Regions from separate parts of the Frankia casuarinae genome, predicted to be linked through region 2. Evidence: predicted binding sites of a transcription regulator. Region 2 holds the regulator's gene; each other region holds the start of a gene.
The links. The regulator LexA, encoded in region 2, represses DNA repair genes until DNA is damaged. The targets are predictions, from matches to a motif close to CGAACNNNNGTTCG.
Positions count from the first base shown of each region.

Region 1 (7,289 bases), 2.6 Mb from region 2:
CCGGACGGAGTAATCACCTTCAGTGACTACTCCCCGGCCGACCGACCCTCTCACAGTCATTCTCCCTCGGTGAACAGCGAGACCTGGGTACGACCGAGCGGATCGGTGACGGGGTCCAGACCGAGGTGCTCGAAGGCGGCGGGAGTGGCCATCCGGCCCCGGGCGGTACGGATCAGCAGGCCGGCACGCAGCAGGAACGGCTCGGCCACGTCCTCCACCGTCTCCGGTTCCTCCCCGACCGACACGGCGAGCGTGGTGAGCCCGACCGGACCGCCGCCGAACCGGGTGACCAGCGCCTCCAGCACGGCCCGGTCGAGACGGTCCAGTCCGAGCCCGTCGACGTCGTAGATCCGCAGCGCCGCCTGGGCGATCTCGCGGGTGACCACGCCGTCGGCCCGCACCTCCGCGTAGTCGCGCACCCGGCGCAGCAACCGGTTGGCGATGCGGGGCGTACCACGCGACCGGCCAGCGACCTCGGCGGCTCCCTCGGCGGTGAGGGTGACCCCCAGCAGGCCGGCCGAGCGAGTCAGCACCCGGGCGAGCTCGTCGGCGTCGTAGAAGTCCAGATGGGCGGTGAACCCGAACCGATCCCGCAGCGGGCCGGTCAGCAGGCCCGACCGGGTGGTAGCCCCGACCAGCGTGAATGGCGACACGTCGAGGGGGATCGCGGTCGCGCCCGGGCCCTTGCCCAGGATGACGTCAACCCGGAAGTCCTCCATCGCGGCGTAGAGCAGTTCCTCGGCTGGCCGGGCGATCCGGTGAATCTCGTCGAGGAACAGGACCTCTCCCGGGGAGAGGGCAGTGAGGATCGCGACGAGATCCCCGGCGCGTTCGATCGCCGGCCCACTGGTCATCCGCAACGGAACCTCGAGCTCCTGCGCCATGATCATCGCAAGGCTGGTCTTGCCCAGACCGGGCGGGCCCGACAGCAGGACGTGGTCCGGCGGGCGACCACGCGCCCGCGCCCCCTCGAGCATGATTGTGAGCTGCTCGCGCACCTTACGCTGGCCGACGAACTCGGCCAGGGTGCGCGGACGCAGCCCGGCCTCGAAGGCGCGCTCCTCGGGACTCGCCGCGGCGGACACCAGGCCGTCGTCACTCATGTCCCACCTCCGCGTACCCCCGCCCCTCGACGTACCCCCGCTCCGACCGACCGCCGCCCCGGCTGACCACCGCCCCGGCTGACCACCGCCCGACGCGGTCGCGCGCCGCATGGCGGCGTCATAACGGCCCTCACCTGCGTAGCACGGCAAGACTCGCGCGCAGCAGGGTCGCGGTGTCGGGCGGAGCGCCGCCGGTTCCCGAGTCGGCCCCGGCCCGGGAACCCGGGGCGCCTTCCTTTCCCGGGACGTCTCCCTTGCCCGGGGCGGCCTGCTCGCCACCGGCTGCGGCGCCCTCGCCGACGGGCGCGGCCAGGACCACGAGCGCCCGGGACACGGCGGCGTCGGCCTCACGACCCGAGTAGCCCAGGCCCACCAGCGCCTCCCGCACGGTCGCCGCGACCCCGACGGCATCGGCCGGCATCGGTTCCGGTCCCGACGTCAGGCGCGGGCCGGGCAGCGGCGCACCGTCACCCGGCGGACCGAGCCGGTCCCGCAGGTCCAGGACGATGCGCTGCGCGCCCTTGCGCCCGATACCGGGGACCTTCGTCAGCACCGCGAGATCCTCCTCGGCGACGGCGCGGCGCACCGTGTCGGGATCGTGCACCCCGAGCACGGCCTGGGCGAGCTTGGGCCCGACCCCGGCCGCGCTCTGCAGGATCTCGAAGACGTCGCGCGCATCGGCGTCGGCGAAGCCGTAGAGGGTCAGCTCGGTCTCGCGCACGATCAGGGTGGTGGCGAGGGAGGCGGACTCCCCCACCCGCAGCCGCGACAGCGTCGACGGCGAGCAGTGGACGAGCAGGCCCACCCCGCCGACCTCGATGACGGCGGACAGCGGGGTCAGCGCGGTGACCGTGCCGGCCAACGACGCGATCATCGGGTGGGTCCGCCCGGCGCGGCGGAACGGAACCGGGCCAGCGCCGGCCCACGCCACAGGTGGCAGAGCGCCAACGCGAGGGCGTCCGCCGCGTCGGCCGGGCGTGGCGCCTCGGTCAGCCCGAGCAATCTGGTGATCATAAAACTGACCTGCGCTTTGTCCGCCCGGCCGCTGCCGGTCACCGCGGCCTTCACCTCACTGGGCGTGTAGAGACCCACCGGCAGGCCTCGCCGGGCGGCCAGCACGATGGCGACCGCCCCGGCCTGCGCGGTGCCCATCACGGTACGCATGTTCGCCTGGCTGAAGACCTTCTCGACCGCGACCGCCTCCGGGCGGGTGCGATCGAGCCAGGCGTCGATGCCATCGGACACGGCGCACAACCGTTCGGCGACCTCGGCGGTGGCGGGGGTGCGCACCACCCCCACCTCGACCAGGTGGGCCCGGATGCCGAGGCCACCGTCGACGACCCCCAGGCCACACCGGGTCAGCCCCGGATCGACCCCCAGCACCCGCATCCACCCTCCCGACCGCACGTTCACAAGAACATTCGTTCGATTCTAGGGGCGGCGGCACAACCGGACATCCACGACACGCCCAACAGATCGCCCGAGAGGACGATCAGCTGCCGACGAGCTCCATCACGTCATCGGAGATGTCGGCATTGAACCAGACGTTCTGGACGTCATCGAGATCCTCGACCGCCTCGATGAGCTTGAGGACCTTGGCGGCGGGTTCGGCCTCCAGCGACACGCTCACACTCGGCAGCCAGGAGATGTCCGCGGAGGTGACCGCCAGGCCGGCATCGGTGGCGGCCACCCGCACGGCGTGCAGATCGGTCGCCTCGGAGACCACCTCGAAGGCCTCCCCGACGTCGTTGACCTCCTCCGCGCCGGCGTCGAGCACAGCGAGCAGTACGTCGTCCTCGGTGAGGCCGGCGGTCTTCTCGATAAGCACGACACCCTTGCGGTTGAACAGGTACGACACCGACCCCGGGTCGGCCACCGTGCCGCCGTTACGGGTGATCGCCACCCGGACATCCGACGCCGCCCGGTTACGGTTGTCGGTCAGGCACTCCACGAGGATCGCCACCCCGCCCGGGCCGTACGCCTCATAGGTGATGTCCTCGTAGTTCACCCCACCGGCGAGCTCGCCGGAACCCCGCTTGACGGCCCGTTCGATGTTGTCGTTCGGCACGGACTGCGACTTCGCCTTGGCGATGGCGTCGGCGAGCGTCGGGTTGCCCGCGGGGTCTCCGCCGCCCGTCTTGGCCGCCACCTCGACCGTCTTGATCAGTTTGGCGAACAGCTTGCCCCGGCGGGCATCGATGACCGCCTTCTTGTGCTTGGTGGTCGCCCACTTGGAGTGGCCGCTCATGACCTGCCTCTCTTGCGCCCGATCATCGACCGGACCCGGACGATCGGACGCTGTCGACGAATAGCCGGTGCACCCGGGCATCACCGGTCAGCTCCGGATGGAACGCGGTGGCCAGCAGCGGTCCTTGGCGGACCGTCACCGGCGCCTCGGCGACACGGGCCAGGACCTCGACCGCGTCTCCTGCCTTTTCTACCCATGGTGCCCGGATGAAGACCGCGTGCACAGGTGGCCCCGCCACCCCGACGACCTCGAGGTGTGCCTCGAACGAGTCCACCTGCCGGCCGAAGGCGTTACGCCGGACGACGATGTCCAGTCCGCCGATCAGTGGTTGATCCGGCCGACCGCCCACGACGTCCCGCGCAAGCAGGATCATGCCAGCACATGAACCGAACACGGGCAACCCCGCGGCCACCGCCGCCCGCAACGGCTCCAACAGCTCGAACACGCGCAGCAACCGGCCGATCGTGGTGGATTCACCTCCGGGCAGGACGAGCCCGTCGACCTCGGCGAGCTCCACCGCGTGGCGCACCGCCACCGGCCGCGCGCCGGCCTCGGTGAGCGCCCGGGCGTGCTCGCGCACATCCCCCTGCAACGCGAGGATGCCGATCCGCGGGCCACTCACCAGCCGCGGTCGGCGTAGCGGGCTTCCGGGGGAAGCTCGGTGACGTTGATGCCTACCATCGCCTCGCCAAGGCCCCGGGAGACCTTCACCAGAACGTCGGGGTCCTTGAACATGGTGGTCGCCTCGACGATGGCCCGAGCGCGGCGCGCCGGGTCCCCGGACTTGAAGATCCCGGACCCGACGAACACCCCGTCCGCGCCGAGCTGCATCATCAGCGCCGCGTCCGCCGGGGTGGCGATACCGCCGGCGGTGAACAGCACGACGGGCAGCCGACCGAGCCGGGCCACCTCGGCGACCAGCTCGACCGGGGCGCGCAGCTCCTTGGCCGCCGCGTAGAGCTCCTCGGCGGGCAGCCCCGACAGCCGGGCGATCTCCGCCCGGATGGTACGCATGTGCACCACGGCGTTGGACACCTCGCCGGTGCCCGCCTCACCCTTGGAACGGATCATCGCCGCGCCCTCGGCGATCCGGCGCAGCGCCTCCCCCAGGTTGGTGGCTCCGCAGACGAACGGCACCGTGAAGCGCCACTTGTCGATGTGGTGGTGCGGGTCGGCAGGCGTGAGAACCTCGGACTCGTCGACGTAGTCCACCCCGAGCGCCTGCAGCACCTGTGCCTCGACGAAATGCCCGATCCGGGCCTTGGCCATGACCGGGATGGAGACCGCCTCGATGATCTCCGAGATCATGTCGGGATCACTCATCCGCGCCACCCCACCCTGCGCCCGGATGTCGGCGGGAACCCGCTCCAGCGCCATCACCGCGACGGCGCCGGCGTCCTCGGCGATGCGGGCCTGCTCGGCGGTGACCACATCCATGATCACACCGCCCTTGAGCATCTCCGCCATGCCGCGCTTGACGCGGGCGGTACCGGCATGCCGGGCGGAGTCGGTCGCCGGGCCGGCGGCGGGGGCAGTCTGGCCCTCGGACATGATGTGCCGTCTCTTTTCACTGGGTCGGGTCGCCAGGGCCGCTGGGTACCGGCATGTCTGGCACCTGCATGTCGGCTACCCCACCGGATGGTTCCCGTACGGGTGGGTCGGTTTTCCATGGTACGGCGATCTCGCGACCGGCCGGGCCATCAGGAGGCCAGCCCCGGCAGGTCGTCGCGAGGGACGCCCTCGCCACGGATCGGCAGGGCGTCGTCGATCTCGAAGTAGCTGGCCGGCGGCCGGCGGCCGGCCAGGTGCGCCATCCGCACCACGCGTCGACCGGCGAGTGCCCGCAGGTCGCGGACCGCGTCGTTGTGGAACTGCCGGGCGAGCGCGACCCGGGCCGCGCAGGAGTCGACCGCATGCAGCTCGGCGGGGTGGTGCTGGCCGGCCGCGGCGACCTCGGCGGACCGTAACGCCCGGCTCAGGGCATTCTCGCTCTGCTCGACCGCGGCGTCCAACGCCCCCCCGGCGAGCAGGTCCGGATAGGCCGTTCGGGCCCGGGCCACGCTCTCGCCCAGCTCGGCCAGCTCACATCGCAGGGCCAGCTCGCGCGCGGCGTCGGCGCGGGCGACCAGGTGCGCCACCAGCCCACCGCGGGCGTCCGCGACCCGGGCCGCGAGTCGGTCGAGCCGAGTGGCCAGCCAGGTCAGATAGGTCGCGATCGCCACCACCAAGGCGACCACCACCACGACGACGGTCATCCCGCGCAGCGTAACCAACGGCCGAATGTGACGTGGCTCTGGTACCGGGGCAGGTCAGTTACCACTCCTCGCGTCGCCCCGGACCGGCAACCGCGTCGCCGTCGCGACCGACACCCGCATGTCCCCGGAGACCATCTGGTACACCCCGACGATCCGCTCGGCGATGGCCCGCCAGTCGTAGGCGGTGACGACGGCGCGACCGCGTTCCACCAGCCGCGCGGCGCCGGCGGGATCACGCAGCACCTGGGCCAGGGTCGCGGCCAGCCGCGCGGGATCGCCGACGTCGAACAGCCTGCCGGCGCGCCCGTCATCGAGGACCCGGCGGAAGGCGTCGATGTCGCTGGCCACCACCGGGGTCCCGGTCGCCATCGCCTCGAGCAGCACGATCCCGAAGCTCTCCTGACCGGTGTTCGGGGCGCAGTAGACCTGCCCGGAGGCGAAAACCCGGGGCTTGTCAGCGTCGGAGACCATGCCGACGAGGTCGACCCGCGAGCGCAGGGTGGGCTCCAGCCGGGCCCGCACCGCCGCCCCGTCACCGGGCCCCGCCACCAGCAGCCGGACACCGTCGATCTCGGCGGCGAGCGCAGGCAGGGCGGCGAGCAGCACGTCAAGGCCCTTGCGCGGCTCGTCGATACGCCCGAGGAACACGACGGTGGGCCGCCCGTCGTCGTAGTCGGGCAGGGGCCGGGCGCCGGCGAAGTTCTGCACCGCCACCCCGTTCGGGATCAGGATGGCGTCGGCGCCCAGATGCTCGACGAGGGTGCGCCGGGCCGCCTCGGAGACCGCGATCCGAGCCCGCAGCTTCTCGAACGACGGCTGCAGCGCGCCCTGGGCCGCGGTGAGGAACCGCGACCGGGGGTTGGCGGTGTGGAAGGTGGCGACGATCGGTCCATCGGCCAGCATGCAGGCCAGGAGGCTGACGCTGGGCGCGGTCGGTTCGTGGGCGTGCAGGACATCGAAGTCGTGCTCACGCAGCCAACGGCGGACCCGGGCGGCCGAGACCGGGCCCATCAGGAGCCGGGCGACGGAGCCGTTGTAGGGCAGCGGTAACGCCCGACCCGCGTCCACCGCGTAGGGCGGCAGGGTCCGTTCGTCGTCCACCGGGGTGATGACGGACACCTCGTGACCGGCGGCGATCAGGGTCTCGGCGAGGTCACGCACGTGCGCCTGGACCCCGCCCGGTACGTCCCAGGCATAGGGGCAGGCCAGACCGATCTTCACGGCGGCGTCATCCGTCGTCGCGCCAGATCCGCTGGAGCATGTGCCAGTCCGCGGGGTGCGCGGCAACGCCGGCGGCGAAGGCGTCCGCGAGTCCCTGCGTCATCGTCGGGATGTCGCTCGGCTCGACGGCGGGATGGATCCGCCCGCTCCACCCGTCATGGTCGAACCAGAGCGTGGCGGGCAGCAGCGCCGCTCCGGTGCGCAACGCGAGCGCCGCGGGCCCGCCGGGCATGGTGGCCGTGGCGCCGAAGAACCTCACCGGGATCCCGCCACGGGAGAGATCCCGGTCCGCGAGCAGGCAGAGCATCCCCCCGGCCAGCAGGCGCTCGGTGAGCAGGTCGAACGGAGGAGCCTGCCCGCCGGTCAGCGGGACGACCTCCATGCCGAGTTCCGAGCGGAAGGCCAAGAACCGCTCGAAGAGCGCCTCCGGCCGCAGGCGTTCGGCGACGGTCGTGAACGGCA
Region 1 is NC_007777.1:1,639,144-1,646,432, reverse strand. It holds gene ruvB (Holliday junction branch migration DNA helicase RuvB) at 57-1,103, opposite strand; gene ruvA (Holliday junction branch migration protein RuvA) at 1,234-1,977, opposite strand; gene ruvC (crossover junction endodeoxyribonuclease RuvC) at 1,974-2,492, opposite strand; gene FRANCCI3_RS06870 (YebC/PmpR family DNA-binding transcriptional regulator) at 2,596-3,351, opposite strand; gene pdxT (pyridoxal 5'-phosphate synthase glutaminase subunit PdxT) at 3,374-3,973, opposite strand; gene pdxS (pyridoxal 5'-phosphate synthase lyase subunit PdxS) at 3,970-4,902, opposite strand; gene FRANCCI3_RS06855 (hypothetical protein) at 5,052-5,606, opposite strand; gene FRANCCI3_RS06850 (glycosyltransferase family 4 protein) at 5,661-6,827, opposite strand; gene FRANCCI3_RS06845 (phosphatidylinositol mannoside acyltransferase) at 6,835-7,289, opposite strand, start outside.
Region 1: ruvC (crossover junction endodeoxyribonuclease RuvC) is a predicted target of LexA. The motif match lies at 2,518-2,531, and genes of this name have one in related genera.

Region 2 (7,289 bases):
GACCGTGCTGTTGCGAGGGCCCGCCGAGCTGGTCTTCGACGGCGTGCTGCGCCGTGCGGAGGCCCACGACCCGGTCGGGTGAGGTGTCCGTTTCCTGCAAGACCCGGCCCGCCTGCCTGCCCTACGGTGCCCTCATGCCACCATCGTTCACCCTGACCGGTGTGATCGTCGCTGATATGGCCCGGTCCCTGGCGTTCTACCGCCGGCTCGGCCTCGACCTGCCCGCCGGGGCCGACGCCCAGCCGCACGTCGAGGTGCAGCTGCCCGGCGGTCCGCGCCTCGCGTTCGACAGCGAGGCGACCATCCGATCCTTTGATCCGCGCTGGTCGGCGGGTACCGGCTCGCCGCGGGTCGGGCTGGCCTTCGCCTGCGACACGCCGGACGAGGTCGACGAGGTCTACGCCGACCTCGTCGGCGCCGGTCACGCCGGCCACCTTCCGCCCTGGGACGCCTTCTGGGGCCAGCGGTACGCGGTCGTGCTCGATCCAGACGGCAACCACGTCGACCTCTACGCCCCACTGCCCGTAGCGGCCGCGACATCCGCGACATCCGACACCGAGACGTCCAGCTCGTCCTGAACGTTGACATTTCGGATGAGGTGAGTCGGCGGAACTCCGGCGAGCGCGCGTACCTCCCGGGCGAGGTGCGCCTGGTCGGCGTAGCCGGCCTCGGCCGCCACGACCGCGAACGGGATGCCGGCCCGCGCCGCGTGCAGGGCGTCCTGCATCCGGAGGATCCTGGCGAGCGTCTTCGGGCCATATCCGAAGACACGCCGGCAGCGACGCAGCAGCTGGCGTTCGCTCAGCCCGACTGTGCGCGCGAGGTCGTCCACAGGCGCCCGGGCGCGGGCACCCGCCAGAACGGCGGGAACCAACCGGTCCACGAGCGCCGGGTGAACGGGCCGGGCGGCGATCGACGACTCGAATGCGACCAGGGGATCAGCGGCCATGGCGAGCCGCTCGGCGAGTCGCTGCGCCGGTCCGTCGCCCCACAGGTCGGCGAGCGGGACGCGTTGGTCGCGCAGTTCGTCCGCGGCCACTCCGAGGTGGGATGGTCCAGAGCCCGAGTCGAAGCGGAGCCCGACGTGCCGCACGCCTGGTGCCCAGCGCACCAGCTTCGCCGCCGTGTCCGGCCCCGCGACGATCAGATTGGCGTCGGAACTCCAGATGATGTCCATGCATCCGTCCGGCAACACTCGCCGACTGCCCACCACACCTGTGCGCTCGGTGCGCTCGGTGCGGTCCGAGGGTCCGGTGCGGTCCGGATGCCGGTCCGCCGTCGTCCGCGTGGTGTCCGGGGGGTGTCCAGGGGGAGTCGGGCGGCCCGAGCTGTCCCAGATCGTCGCGGCGAGGCGGTGGGCCCGTCTTTCGTGGTACTCGTGGTACACGTCGCAGAGGCTACGTCGGCGGGGCGGCAAAACGGTTCGCGATCGACGTGGTGACGTGGGACCCTGGTTGGCGACGGGATTCGCCGGGAAACGAGGGGGAGGCGCGCCACGAGTGCGGCAGGGTCTTCCGGTCCGGCGGATCCTCCTCGGGCCACCGGGTCGTGGGGCCCGGCCGGAGCAAGCGGCACGGAATGATCGCGGAATGGTGCGGTAGCGGGCCGCGTTGAGAACGGATGGTATGACACTTCCTGCTGACGCCTTCGATGCGTCCACTCTCGACAGATCCCTCATCAAGCTGACCGAAGCCGATTCGTCTTACCTGCCGAACTTCTTCGACGATTCTGGGGACGGTTTCGACCTGGAGGATCGCGCCGCGTTGCGGCGGGTTCCCGGTCTCGCCACCGAGCTCGACGACGTCACCGAGGTCGAGTACCGGCAGCTGCGGCTGGAGCGTGTCGTCCTCATCGGCGTATGGACGTCGGGTTCCCCGCGGTCGGCCGAGAGCTCCATGGCGGAGCTCGCGGCGCTCGCCACGACCGCCGGTTCGGTGGTGCTCGACGCGCTCGTGCAGCGTCGCGACCGGCCGGATGCCGCGACTTACGTCGGTTCGGGCAAGGCCCGCGAGCTCGCCGAGGTCGTCGCGGCGACCGGCGCGGACACGGTGGTCTGCGATGGCGAGCTCACCCCGGGTCAGCTGCGGCAGCTGGAGGAGGTCGTCAAAGTAAAGGTCATCGACCGGACGGCCCTCATCCTGGACATCTTCGCCCAGCACGCGACCTCTCGCGAGGGCAAGGCCCAGGTCGAGCTCGCGCAGTTGCAGTACATGCTGCCCCGGCTGCGTGGGTGGGGTGAGTCGATGTCGCGGGCCGCGGCCAGTGGCGGCGGCCGGGCGCCCATCGGTACCCGTGGTCCCGGTGAGACGAAGATCGAGACCGATCGTCGGCGGCTGCGGGCCAGGATGGCGCGGTTGCGCCGCGAGCTCGCCGCGATGACGACCGTGCGGGAGACCAAGCGTTCCGCCCGGCGGCGGGGTGAGGTCCCCAGCGTGGCGATCGCCGGTTACACCAACGCCGGTAAGTCGTCGCTGCTCAACCGGCTGACCGGCGCGGGTGTCCTGGTCGAGGACGCGCTGTTCGCCACCCTTGATCCGACCGTGCGGCGGGCGACCCTGCCGGACGGCCGGGCCTTCACCCTGACCGACACCGTCGGATTCGTCCGGCATCTGCCGCATCAGATCGTCGAGGCGTTCCGCTCGACGCTGGAAGAGGTCGCCGATGCCGATCTCATCCTGCACGTTGTGGACGGATCATCGCCGGAGCCGGCCGCGCAGATCTCCGCCGTGCGCGAGGTTCTCAACGACATCGACGCGGGCGGCGTTCCCGAGCTGATCGTCGTCAACAAGGTGGACGCCGTGGAGCCGACGGTCGTCGCGGGGTTGCGCCAGCTCGCCCCGGACGCCGTGTTCGTCTCGGCACGCACGGGCGAGGGGCTGGCCGCGCTGGTCGACGCGCTCTGTGCCCGGGTGCCGCATCCCGACGTGGAGATGCGCGTGCTCGTGCCCTACACCCGGGGCGACTTGGTCTCCCGGGTGCACGCGAACGGCGAGGTGCTCACGATGGAGCACACCGAGACCGGTACCCGGCTGTCCGCCCGGGTTTCCTCGGGACTCGCGGCGGAGCTGCACGCCTACCGGGCCTGAGCCCAGGAGCGATCAGACGCGAGGCAACCCGGCCGGCCGCCCGCCGGGCGGCCGGCCGATCCACATCAAACCCTGCGGAGCACAGCCACGATCCGGCCGAGGATGGTCGCATCCTCACCGGGGATGTCGGCGAAGGCCGAGTTCTCCGGATGTAGCCAGATCTTGCCGTCCCGAACCCGCAGACGCTTGACCGTCGCCTCCCCGTCGATCATTGCGGCGACGATCTCCCCGTTGTCCGCGACCGGCTGCTGGCGGACGACCACCCAGTCACCGTCGCAGATCGCCGCGTTGATCATCGAGTCGCCGACGACCCGGAGCAGGAACAGAGTGCCCTCGCCGACGATCTCCCTGGGTAGCGGGAAGACGTCCTCGACCGCCTGCTCGGCCAGGATCGGGCCACCGGCGGCGATCCGGCCCAGCACCGGCACGTAGGCCGCGTCCGACTTGCTTCCTTCGGTGGTGCCCGGCGCCGCCTCACCGACGATGGGAATCGTGCCCGCCACCGTCGTCGCGCCCGCGCCCACATCCGCGCGTTGCCGGGGGTGCTCGACGGTCAGCACCTCCATCGCTCTCGGGCGGTTCGGGTCCCGCCGCAGGTAGCCCTTCTCCTCGAGCACCTTGAGCTGGTGAGCCACACTACTGGTGCTGGTGAGGCCGACCGCCTCACCGATCTCCCGCACGCTGGGCGGATATCCGCGCCGCTCCACCGCGGCCCGGATGACCTCCAGCACCCTGCGCTGCCGGGGGGTCAGGCCCGCGTCCGTGGGGCCTTCGGGAAAGGCTCGCACGTTGCCGCGGGTTCCGCCCCGGCGCGTACCCCTGCCTTGGCTAGTCATCGCTTACCGCTCTCCTCGTCGCGTTTTTCTTCCGCCGTGCGGCCACCGGCCGGCCGGCGACCGCACGGCGGACCGTCCCGCTCCGGAAGCGGTCACCCACCGACTCGCCGCCGTCCGTGACCGGGGGAAACCGCCCGGTTCACACCCGACCGACTCGACGGTAACCGGCGGGTCGCAGAATCTCAAACGTCTGTTCGAGCGTGTCCCTGGCGGTTTCCGGTTCCCGATGCGACAATCGACCACGCGTTCGATCGAACGAAGGTTCGATCTTCGGTGTTCGGTGTCGTCGGAACGGGAGGGTGCCGTGGGATCCGCACACAGGGCGCGGGTCGTCGACCTGTCGATGGCCAGGGACCGGGTGGGTCATCGGCCGCCGGGTCGCCCGCCCGCACCCCCGCCGCTCCGGCTGACCCGGCGGGGTCGGGTGGTGGTGGTATCGATCGTCGTGGCGGTCGTCGTGGCGGTAGCAATCATGATCATGCCTGGGGTGTCGATTGCCGGGCCGGATACCGCGGAGGCGCCGCGGCACCATCTGGTCATGCCGGGGGAGACGCTGTGGGAGGTGGCAGTGGCGCTCGACGAGAGCGCCGACACCCGGGTCATGGTGGACCGGCTGATGCGGCTGAACCACCTGCGGTCACCACTGATCGCCCCGGGCCAGTCGTTACTCCTTCCCTGACGCCCGGCTTCCCGGGTCCACGAGTGTCTCGGCGCAGGGTTCTCGCGCACCGTCGTCTTTCGTCCACGTGCGGTGCCACGTGCGATGCGGACCACACGGACCATACGGGGGTGCTGTCCTCATCTCTGGGGCCGTGCGCTACCTTGGACACAACATCTGGTGCTTACCGGGGTGTAAGTCATCCACAGGTTGTTCCACAGGTCTTCCGCGGGGAGCTGGCGGTCCATCCACAAGGTGGTCTGTCCGGCGTGGATGCCGGGTCCTCAACGGTGTCCCTCATCCCCGGTCCGGGGCGGTCGGCTCCGGCGCGGGCGAAGGAGGCGTAGCGCGTGCGGTGCCCGTTCTGCCGGCATCCGGACAGTCGCGTCGTTGACAGTCGGGAGGCCGAGGAGGGTTCGGCGATCCGCCGCAGGCGGTCCTGCCTGTCCTGCGGTCGCCGGTTCACTACGATGGAGGAGGCGTCCCTTCAGGTTCGCAAGCGCAGTGGGGCGGCCGAGCCGTTCAGCCGGGCCAAGGTCATCGCCGGTGTCCGCAAGGCCTGCCAGGGCCGGCCGGTGCGGGATGATGATCTCGCGCTTCTGGCGCAGCGGGTAGAGGACGCCGTCCGCTCGTCGGGGTCGGCGGAGGTGCCCGCGGAGGCGATCGGCCGGGCGATCCTCGGTCCGCTCCGTGAGCTCGACGAGGTGGCTTATCTCCGCTTCGCCTCGGTGTACCTGGCCTTCGAGTCGTTGACTGACTTCGAGTCCGCGATCGCCGCGTTGCGCTCCGAGGCCGCCGGACCTCCCACCACGCGGGATGGACCAGCACGACCGGTCCCGCGTGGCGCCGTCGATGTCTCGCCGGTGATCGGCACCCAGCAGGTGCATAGCAGGTAGGGCCGGGACCGCTCGACCGAAAGCGTCATACATCGCCCTGGCTCGCCGTGCCGGCCCGGTCCCGCCGGCGACGGGTGACATCCCGCGTCGCGGCCGTGCGAGGACCGCGGACCTCCCGGACGGCACGCATGCGGCCCGGCTCGACCTGGCTGGTGCCGTTCGCCGTGCGTGTGTTTGCCGTGCGCGTGCTCGTCCCCGCGGGCACCGCCGTGCGTCGAGGTCCGGCCCCGCACCGTCCCGACGTCCACTGGCTGCGGCCTGGGGCGGGGATGCCCACAACACATTGTTGAAGGTTGAAGCTGACGAGTGAAGACGAGGAGCGTCATGACCGACAGCCGCGGCACGAAGCCGAGCAGGTCAGCGGCGAAAGCGAGTGGGTTGAAGATCCAGCGGTCACGTACCACCGCCGGCGTCCACCCGTACGACGAGGTCACCTGGGAGTCCCGGGACGTCGTCATGACCAACTGGCGGGACGGCTCGGTCAACTTCGAGCAGCGGGGAGTGGAATTCCCGCAGTTCTGGTCGGTGAACGCCTCCAACATCGTTACCAGCAAGTACTTCCGTGGGGCGCCCGGCACGCCGGGGCGGGAGTGGTCGCTGCGGCAGTTGATCGATCGGGTCGTGCACGCCTACGGCGCGGCCGGCCGCGAGCACGGCTACTTCGCCTCGGACACCGACGCCGAGATCTTCGAGCACGAACTGACCTGGATGCTGCTCCACCAGGTCTTCAGCTTCAACTCGCCGGTCTGGTTCAACGTGGGAACCCCCGCGCCGCAGCAGGTCTCGGCGTGCCAGCCCTATGACGCCCTCGTCAGCACGCCATCCGGTCTGGTTCCCATCGGCGCCTTGGTGGAGACGGACGCGGTGGGGATGAAGGTCTTCGACGCGCACGGTCTGACCCAGGTGATCGCGACCAAGTCCAACGGCGTCAAGGACGTCCTGCGGATCTGGACGAGGGCCGGTCACGCGCTCGACGTCACCGCCGATCATCTGGTGTGGCGGAGCACCTCCGCGGGTGCCGGGGCCTTCGTCCCCGCCGGCGCGCTGCGGGCCGGGGACACCCTCGAGTGGCATCGCACCATCGCCCCGGGCGAGGGTGAGATCACTTCACGGGAGATCGCCGAGGCGGCGCTCGCGGGCCGGCTGCAGGCGGACGGTTTTGTTGGTCGGTACGCCGGTACGAACGCCTCGCTGACCATCGAGGCGATGACTGTGCCGACCCGGCTGTATGATGCTCCGCTACCCGTTGTCGCGGCTTATCTGCGCAGCCTGTTCCAGGCCGATGGCTACGTGTCCCGCCGGGAGCGCTCGACGCTGATCGGGCTGGACATGATCAGCGAGGGCCTCATTCGCGGGGTGCAGGGTTTGCTCGCCCGGTTCGGCATCTTCGCGCGGGTACGCCGCGAGGCGGATCCGCGACCCGACCGCCACGACCTCTGGAGCCTGGGCATTCAGAACGCCGGTGACCGGCGGACGTTCGCGGACGAGATCGGCTTCCTCGATCCGGTGAAGGCCGCGAAGCTGGAGGCGTCGTTCGATCAGCCCGGCCAGGCCGCGAAGCCGGTGAAGCGGTTGCAGATCGAGCGCATTGAGCCGCGCGGGCCGATGCCGGTCTACGACATCCAGACCGACAGCGGCGAGTACCTCTCCGCCGGCCTCCGTGTGCACAACTGCTTCATCCTCTCCGTGGACGACACCATGGAGTCGATCCTGAACTGGTACCGGGAAGAGGGGCTGATCTTCAAGGGGGGTTCCGGGGCCGGGCTCAACCTGTCCCGCATCCGGTCCTCGAAGGAGCTGCTGTCCTCCGGGG
Region 2 is NC_007777.1:4,190,862-4,198,150, reverse strand. It holds gene dapF (diaminopimelate epimerase) at 1-82, shown strand, start outside; gene FRANCCI3_RS17730 (VOC family protein) at 135-578, shown strand; gene FRANCCI3_RS28320 (helix-turn-helix domain-containing protein) at 509-1,177, opposite strand; gene hflX (GTPase HflX) at 1,626-3,086, shown strand; gene lexA (transcriptional repressor LexA) at 3,152-3,922, opposite strand; gene FRANCCI3_RS17710 (LysM peptidoglycan-binding domain-containing protein) at 4,227-4,601, shown strand; gene nrdR (transcriptional regulator NrdR) at 4,931-5,476, shown strand; gene FRANCCI3_RS17700 (vitamin B12-dependent ribonucleotide reductase) at 5,801-7,289, shown strand, end outside.

Region 3 (7,289 bases), 2.0 Mb from region 2:
CGAGCCCCAGGACGTCCCCGCGGGCGCTGGCGGGGGATCGGCCAGCCGGCGCCAGTCAACCAGCGTGTCCGGCACCTCGCCGAGGAAGCGCGACGGCGGGTTGTAGGCCGGTTGGCCCCAGGCGCTGCGCATCACCGCGCGGGTCAGGTAGAGCCGGATCCGGGCCCGGGTGACACCCACATAGGCGAGCCGACGCTCCTCCTCGAGCTGGGTGGGATCTCCCAGGGTCCGCAGGTGCGGGAAGACGCCGTCCTCGAGACCGGTAAGGAAGACGACGGGGAACTCGAGGCCCTTGGCGCTGTGCAGCGTCATGAGAGTGACCACACCATCGGAACCGTCGTCGGTCGGAACCTGGTCCGCGTCGGCGACGAGCGAGACCTGCTCGAGGAACTCCGCAAGCGTACCCTCGGGCAGCCGCCGGGCGAACTCCTGGACCACTCCGACCAGTTCCTGCAGGTTCTCCACCCGGCCCTGGGACTCGACGGTGTCCTCGGCGAGGAGTTCCGACAGGTAGCCGGTGCGTTCAAGCACCCCCTCGACCACGGCCACCGGGTTGTCGGCCGCTACGGCGCGTAGCTCGGCGAGCAGCGCGGTGAACTCGCGCACCGCCTTCGCCGAGCGCGCGGCGATCCCCGGCACCTCGTCGACACGCTCCAGTGCCTGCGCGAACCCGATCCGCTCGACATCAGCGAAGCCCGCCAGGGCCGCCTCGGCCCGCTCGCCGATCCCGCGCCGGGGCACGTTCAGGATGCGACGCAGGTTCACCGTGTCGCTAGGATTGGCGAGGACCCGCAGGTAGGCAAGGAGATCACGGATCTCCTTGCGCTCGTAGAACCGCACCCCGCCGACCACCCGGTAGGGCAGCCCGACCCGGACGAAGATCTCCTCGAACACCCGGCTCTGGGCGTTGGTCCGGTAGAACACCGCGACGTCGGCGGGCCGCGCGAGCTTCGCGTCCGAGAGCCGGTCGACCTCCTCGGCGACAAAGGCCGCCTCGTCGTGCTCGTTGTCGGCGGCGAATCCGACGATCTTCTCACCGTCACCGGCGTCCGACCACAGTCGCTTGGCCTTGCGCTGGTTGTTACGCGCGATCATCGCGTTCGCGGCGGAGAGGATGGTCTGGGTGGAGCGGTAGTTCTGTTCCAGCAGGATCACTGCGGCGTTCGGGAAATCCTCCTCGAACTCCACGATGTTGCGGATGTTCGCCCCACGGAAGGCGTAGATCGACTGGTCCGCGTCGCCAACCACGCACAGCTCCGCCGGTGGGACGGCGCCCGAGGCCCAGGTACCCGGCCCGGCTGCCGGCTCGGCCGGCTCCACCGGCGCGGACCCGCCACCGAAGTACGCCGGTTGGCCGACGAGTTCACGCACCAGGACGTACTGCGCGTGGTTCGTGTCCTGGTACTCGTCCACGAGCACATGTCGGAATCGGCGCCGGTAGTGCTCGGCGACGTCGGGGAACGACTGGAGGAGGTTCACCGTCATCATGATCAGATCGTCGAAATCAAGGGCGTTGGCCTGAGCCAGCCGCTGCTGATAAGCGGCGTAGACCTCGGCGACGGTCCGCTCGAGGTGGTTCGTGGCCCGGTCCCGTGCGGCCTCCCAGTCGATCAGTTCGTTCTTCAGGTTGCTGATCTGCGCCGCCAGACCTCGGGCGGGATGCCGTTTGGGATCAAGATCAAGGTCACGGGTGACCAAAGTGATCAAACGCTGCGCGTCGGCGGCGTCGTAGATGGAGAAGGTCGAGCCGAACCCGAGACGCTTCGCCTCGGACCTCAGGATGCGCACGCAGGCCGAGTGGAAGGTGCTCACCCACATCGCCCGCGCCCGGGGACCGACCAGCGCCGAGACCCGTTCGCGCATCTCGTTGGCAGCCTTGTTGGTGAACGTGATCGCCAGCATCTCCCCCGGCCGGACCCCCCGGGCCGCCAGCAGGTACGCGATACGGTGGGTCAGCACCCGCGTCTTGCCGGACCCCGCGCCCGCGACGACGAGCAGGGGTGCCCCGATGTGCACCACCGCCGCCCGCTGCTGCAGGTTGAGCCCGTCGAGCAGGCCCTCGGCATCCAGGCGTGGCGAGGAGAAGCCACCGGGCTCGTCCCCGCCCACCGGCGGCGCCAGCACCGCCGGGCCGAACAGGTCGTAGGGCACGTGCGCACCGCCGTGGACATCCGTCCCGACCGACCCGGCGATGCCGGATCCGCCGCCGTGGGAATCGCCGAAAAAGCCGCTCATGGGACTCCGATCGTACGTTCGACGTCGGGCAGGTCGGACCGCGGCATGCCCGGATCGCACCCAACGGCCCGGTCCGCGGTGTGGTCCGCGAGATGCACCGACGGCCCCACCCGGCCGCGGTCCTCGCGCGTCCATGCCACCGCATGACCATCACACGTCCACGCCCAGTGGTCGTCGACCCGCGTGCTGACCAGCCTATTGTCCGTCGTTCCCGCCCCGCCCCGCGCGCGAGGGCGGGTCGTCGATGGCCGTGGTCCGCGTCAACGCCCGGCCCACCGGCGGTCAGGCGGCCCCGCGGCCAAGCGGCCACGCCACGTGGCCACGCGGCCACGTAGTCACATAGTCGCGTAGTCACGTAGTCGCGTAGTCACGCGGTACTCGACGCGCTCGGCGGGATGGCCGCGAGCGCCTTCACCCTGCTGGCCACCCCCGGGTCGATGTTGCCACCCGACAGGATTGCCACCGTCGGGCCCTGCGCGAGATCACTTCGACGCAACAAGGCCGCGACCCCCGCGGCGCCGGCCGGTTCCACCTGGTGGCCGGCCCGGTGCAGCAACACCATCGCCTCCCAGAACGCCGCCTCATCGACCGTGACGATCTCGTCCACCAGGCGTGCGGCAAGGGCGAAGGTCAGGACCCCCGGAGCGTTCACCGCCATACCGTCGGCGATCGTGGTCGACGCCGGGACCACCCGTGACGAACGTGGCGCCGTCGGCTGTTCGGACGTCCGGCTGCCCGGAATCGTCCCGACTCCCCGCAGTGTTCCGGCACCGGGCGTCGTTCCGGCACCGGGCGTCGCAGCCCCACCGGGGGGCACCGTGAGCCGCCGGCCAGCCCGCAGCGACGCGGCAAACGCCGACGACAGCACGGACTGCACTCCGACCACTCGCACATCGGGGCGCCGGGACCGCACCGCCGCGGCCAGCCCGCCGATCAGCCCTCCGCCGCCCACCCCGACCAGAACGGTGCCGAGATCGGGCACCTGATCGAGCAACTCCAAGCCGATCGTGCCCTGCCCGGCCACTACCGTCGGGTCATCGAACGGGTGGACCAGCAGCCGGTCTCCCCGGGCGGCGAAGGTGGCGGCCGCAGCGAGCGCCGCTTCCACCCCCCCGGGTATCTTCTCGACCCGGGCGCCCCACCGGCGCGTCCGCGCCACTTTGACCGGATTGGCCCCTACCGGCACGAAGATGGTCGCCTCGACGCCGAAGGCCGCGGCCGCGAAGGCCACTCCCTGGGCGTGGTTACCGGCACTGGCCGCCACCACCCCCCGGGCCCGCGTCGCCGGATCCGCGGTGGCCACCCGGTGGTAGGCGCCCCGAAGCTTGAACGAACCGGTGTGCTGCTCGTGCTCACACTTGAGCCAGACGGGCGCACCGACCGCCGCCGACAGGCCGAGATCCCGCACGACCCTGGTCCGTCGTGCCACCCCGGCAAGGACGCGGGCCGCGGCGCGGATGTCCGACGCCCAGAGTTCGGCGTCCGGGGCTACCGATCGGTCGTCTGCGGCTGCTGCGGTCATGGAGCATCTCCCGGCGGCTGAGCGGCCACCTCACCATGACCGCGGCAATAAAAAAGCCCCCCGCCAGGACAAGGCGGAAGGGCGAGGCGCGGACCCGATGATCGGTCGCGCGCCTAGGTAATGGCCATCTCGTGCGGGGTCACATCATCCAGGGTGCTCCGGTCCCGCCCAGACGTCAAACGTGCCCGTCGGCGGGGGTCGTCCGACGGGCACGCGCTCCGATCCGGGATCGTCACTCCCACTCGATCGTGCCGGGAGGCTTGGAGGTGATGTCGTACACCACCCGGTTAACCTGCGGCACCTCGTTGACCACCCGGTTCGAGATGCGTTCCAGCAGGCCGTAGGGCAGCCGGGCCCAGTCGGCGGTCATCGCGTCCTCGCTGGTGACCGCGCGCAGGACGATCGGGAAGCCGTACGTACGCTCGTCACCCTGGACGCCCACCGACCGCACGTCGGCGAGCAGCACCGCGAAGACCTGCCAGATCTCGCGGTCCAGGCCGGCCTTGCGAATCTCCTCCCGGATCACCGCGTCGGCCGCCCGCACCACGTCGAGCCGCTCGGGCGTGACCTCGCCGATGATGCGGACGGCGAGGCCCGGGCCCGGGAACGGCTGGCGCCAGACGATCTCCTCGGGCAGCCCCAGCTCCTCGCCGAGCCGACGGACCTCGTCCTTGAACAGGGTCCGAAGCGGCTCGACCAGATCGAACCGCAGGTCCTCGGGCAGTCCACCGACGTTGTGATGCGACTTGATCTTCGCGGCCGTCGGCGAGCCGGATTCGATCACGTCGGGATACAATGTCCCCTGCACGAGAAAGTCGATCGTCGCGCCCTCCGCCTCCGCCCGGACCTCCAGTTCGCGGGCGGACTCCTCGAAAACCCGGATGAACTCACGACCGATGATCTTCCTCTTCCGCTCCGGGTCGGTCACTCCGGACAGCGCGGCGGAGAACCGGTCGGCCGCCTTGACATGGACCAGATCCACGCCGGTAGTCGCGACGAAATCGCGTTCGACCTGTTCCGCCTCGCCGGCCCGCAGCAAACCATGATCGACGAAGACGCAGGTGAGCGCGTCTCCCACCGCCCGGTGCACGAGCGCGGCAGCGACCGCGGAGTCCACCCCGCCGGACAGACCGCAGATCAACCGTCCGGTCCCGACCTGGGCCCGGACGGCCGCGACAGCCTCGTCGACAATGTTGATCATCGTCCAGGTGGGCCGGCAGCCCGCACCCACGAGCAGGAAGTGCCGCAGCACGTCCATGCCTCGCTCGCTGTGGACCACCTCCGGGTGGAACTGCACGCCATAGAGACGACGCGCGGGGTCCTCGAAGGCGGCGACCGGGGCCGACGGCGTGGAAGCCGTTACCCGGAAGCCGGGCGGCGCGGCGGTCACCGAGTCGCCGTGCGACATCCAGACCTGCTGGACAACGGGCAGACCGTCGAAGAGAACCCCGGGATCCGACACCGACAGACGAGTTGCTCCGTACTCGGCGGTTCCCGTGCGCGCGACGGCGCCGTCAAGCGCCTGAGCCATGACCTGATGGCCATAGCAGATACCGAGAATAGGCACTCCGGTAGCGAACAACGCAGGATCGACCCGGGGCGCGCCAGGCGAGTAGACGGACTTCGGGCCGCCAGAAAGGATCAGTGCGGACGGACGCCGGGCGAGGATCTCGTCCACCGACATATCCCACGGGACGATCTCCGAATACACATGACATTCGCGTATGCGCCGGGCGATCAGTTGGGCATACTGAGCACCGAAATCGATCACCAGCACGGTGTCATAGCCCGCAGGCCCCACCGCGGACGGGCCGCTGGGGCCGTCCGCCGGGGACCGCGGAACATCCCGAACCGCGCCGGTATCCGTCGGCTCCGCACCACGGCCAGCACTGCTACGCTGCAACTCGCTCACCCCGCAAGCCTACGGACACGGCGACCCCACCGGTCCGTCCAGGCGCCCAACCATCTCCCACGGCCTTCACCGGAACAGACGAAGCGCACCGGGCACCGCCGCGAAGGCGGTAAGGGCTCATGTAGGAGATGTCTAGGATGCCGAGTTTGCGCCTTCAGCCCGGTTCACTCACCCCGACAAGCGCTTCGATCATCAGTGACGCCCGATGTCGGGCTTCCCCGGCGGTTACGGTAGTGGTGACTCCGCGCGCAGTAGCGACAACTGACGTGCGGCCACCAAGGCGCTTACGGTAGGCGCCTTTCGGATGCCGACTTCGTACCGCTATGGTGCCTGACAAGGGACATCCGGGCCCGATACCGAGCCATCCTGGTACGACCTGTTCCGGGAGGCTGGCGGAGAGGTTGCGAAGGTACGTGCGCAGACAACCGATGGCCAGCAGCACGGGCATCGCCGCAGACTCGGAGCCGACAGTGGCGCCGGGTTCGCCCGTGGACGCCGAAGACGGCGGGCAGCGCGATGGTCGATCCGCCGCGCCACCGAACCCAGCCGGGTCGGGACTGGCGCGCCTTCGTCGCGCCGCCGCCAACCCCACCAACTGGCGGGTACGCACCAAGCTGATCGCGATTCTGGCCGTGCCTGTCATCGCGATCCTCGCCTACTCGTCCATCGAGGCGGGTACGGTGCTGACGAGCACGCGGGACGTCAACCGGGTGTCCGATCTGACCGAGATCAGCCGCTCCGCGGCCGGGCTGGTCCACGCCCTGCAGGCCGAGCGCACCTACAGCACCGGATTCGTCGCCAGCGGTCCCGTCGGCGCCCGGGACGGGAGCACGATTCCAACCCGCCGGGCGGCGGTCGATGAAGCCTACAGGGCGTACAAGTCAGCTGCGAACGAGCGGCGAGGGTCCTTCGGCAGCGAGGTACGCCGCGCTCTCGACGACGTCAGCAGCCGGATGGACACGCTGCCCGCCAAGCGGCAGACGATCGAAAGGCTGATCGACAGGAAGGCGGTCGAGACCGCCTTTCAGCCGATCATTGACTCACTGGTCAACCTGATCCGGCTGATCCCACAGGGAAATGACGACCAGGAGCTCAACGCCGGGGTCAACACGGCCTACTTCCTGATGTCCGGGACGGAACTTCTCGCCGAGGAGCAGACACTCATCCACGGCCTGTTTACCCGCAACGGGAACCAGGTCTTCACGGCAGACGACTATCGCGAGTTCCTGTCGGCCGAGACCCAGCGGGGCCGCCAGCGCAACGATCTCGAGAACGCCGCTCTACCGAACCAGCTCGCGGTCTACGAACCGACGATCGACACCGAGACCAACGGGGACATCCGCAACACCCAGAATTACGTCGAAGAAATTCTGAACGCGCCCATCGGTCAGCCGCTGACCGCGCTGGAAGCCGAGAAATGGGACCAGGCGACCCAGCGAACCATCGACACCGGCACGGAAGCCGTTGACAAGCTCCTGGGCCTCGTCGACGCCCGCGCGGGCACCCTGCGGGGCAACATCCAGCGCCACGCGCTGCTGTCCGGTCTGCTGATCCTGCTCATCCTGGCCCTCGCCCTGCTCGCCGCACTGATCGTCGCGCGATCGCTGGTCCGCCCCCTGC
Region 3 is NC_007777.1:732,499-739,787, reverse strand. It holds gene pcrA (DNA helicase PcrA) at 1-2,235, opposite strand, end outside; gene FRANCCI3_RS03245 (threonine ammonia-lyase) at 2,603-3,757, opposite strand; gene guaA (glutamine-hydrolyzing GMP synthase) at 3,990-5,558, opposite strand; gene FRANCCI3_RS03235 (sensor histidine kinase) at 6,098-7,289, shown strand, end outside.
Region 3: pcrA (DNA helicase PcrA) is a predicted target of LexA. The motif match lies at 2,243-2,256, and genes of this name have one in related genera.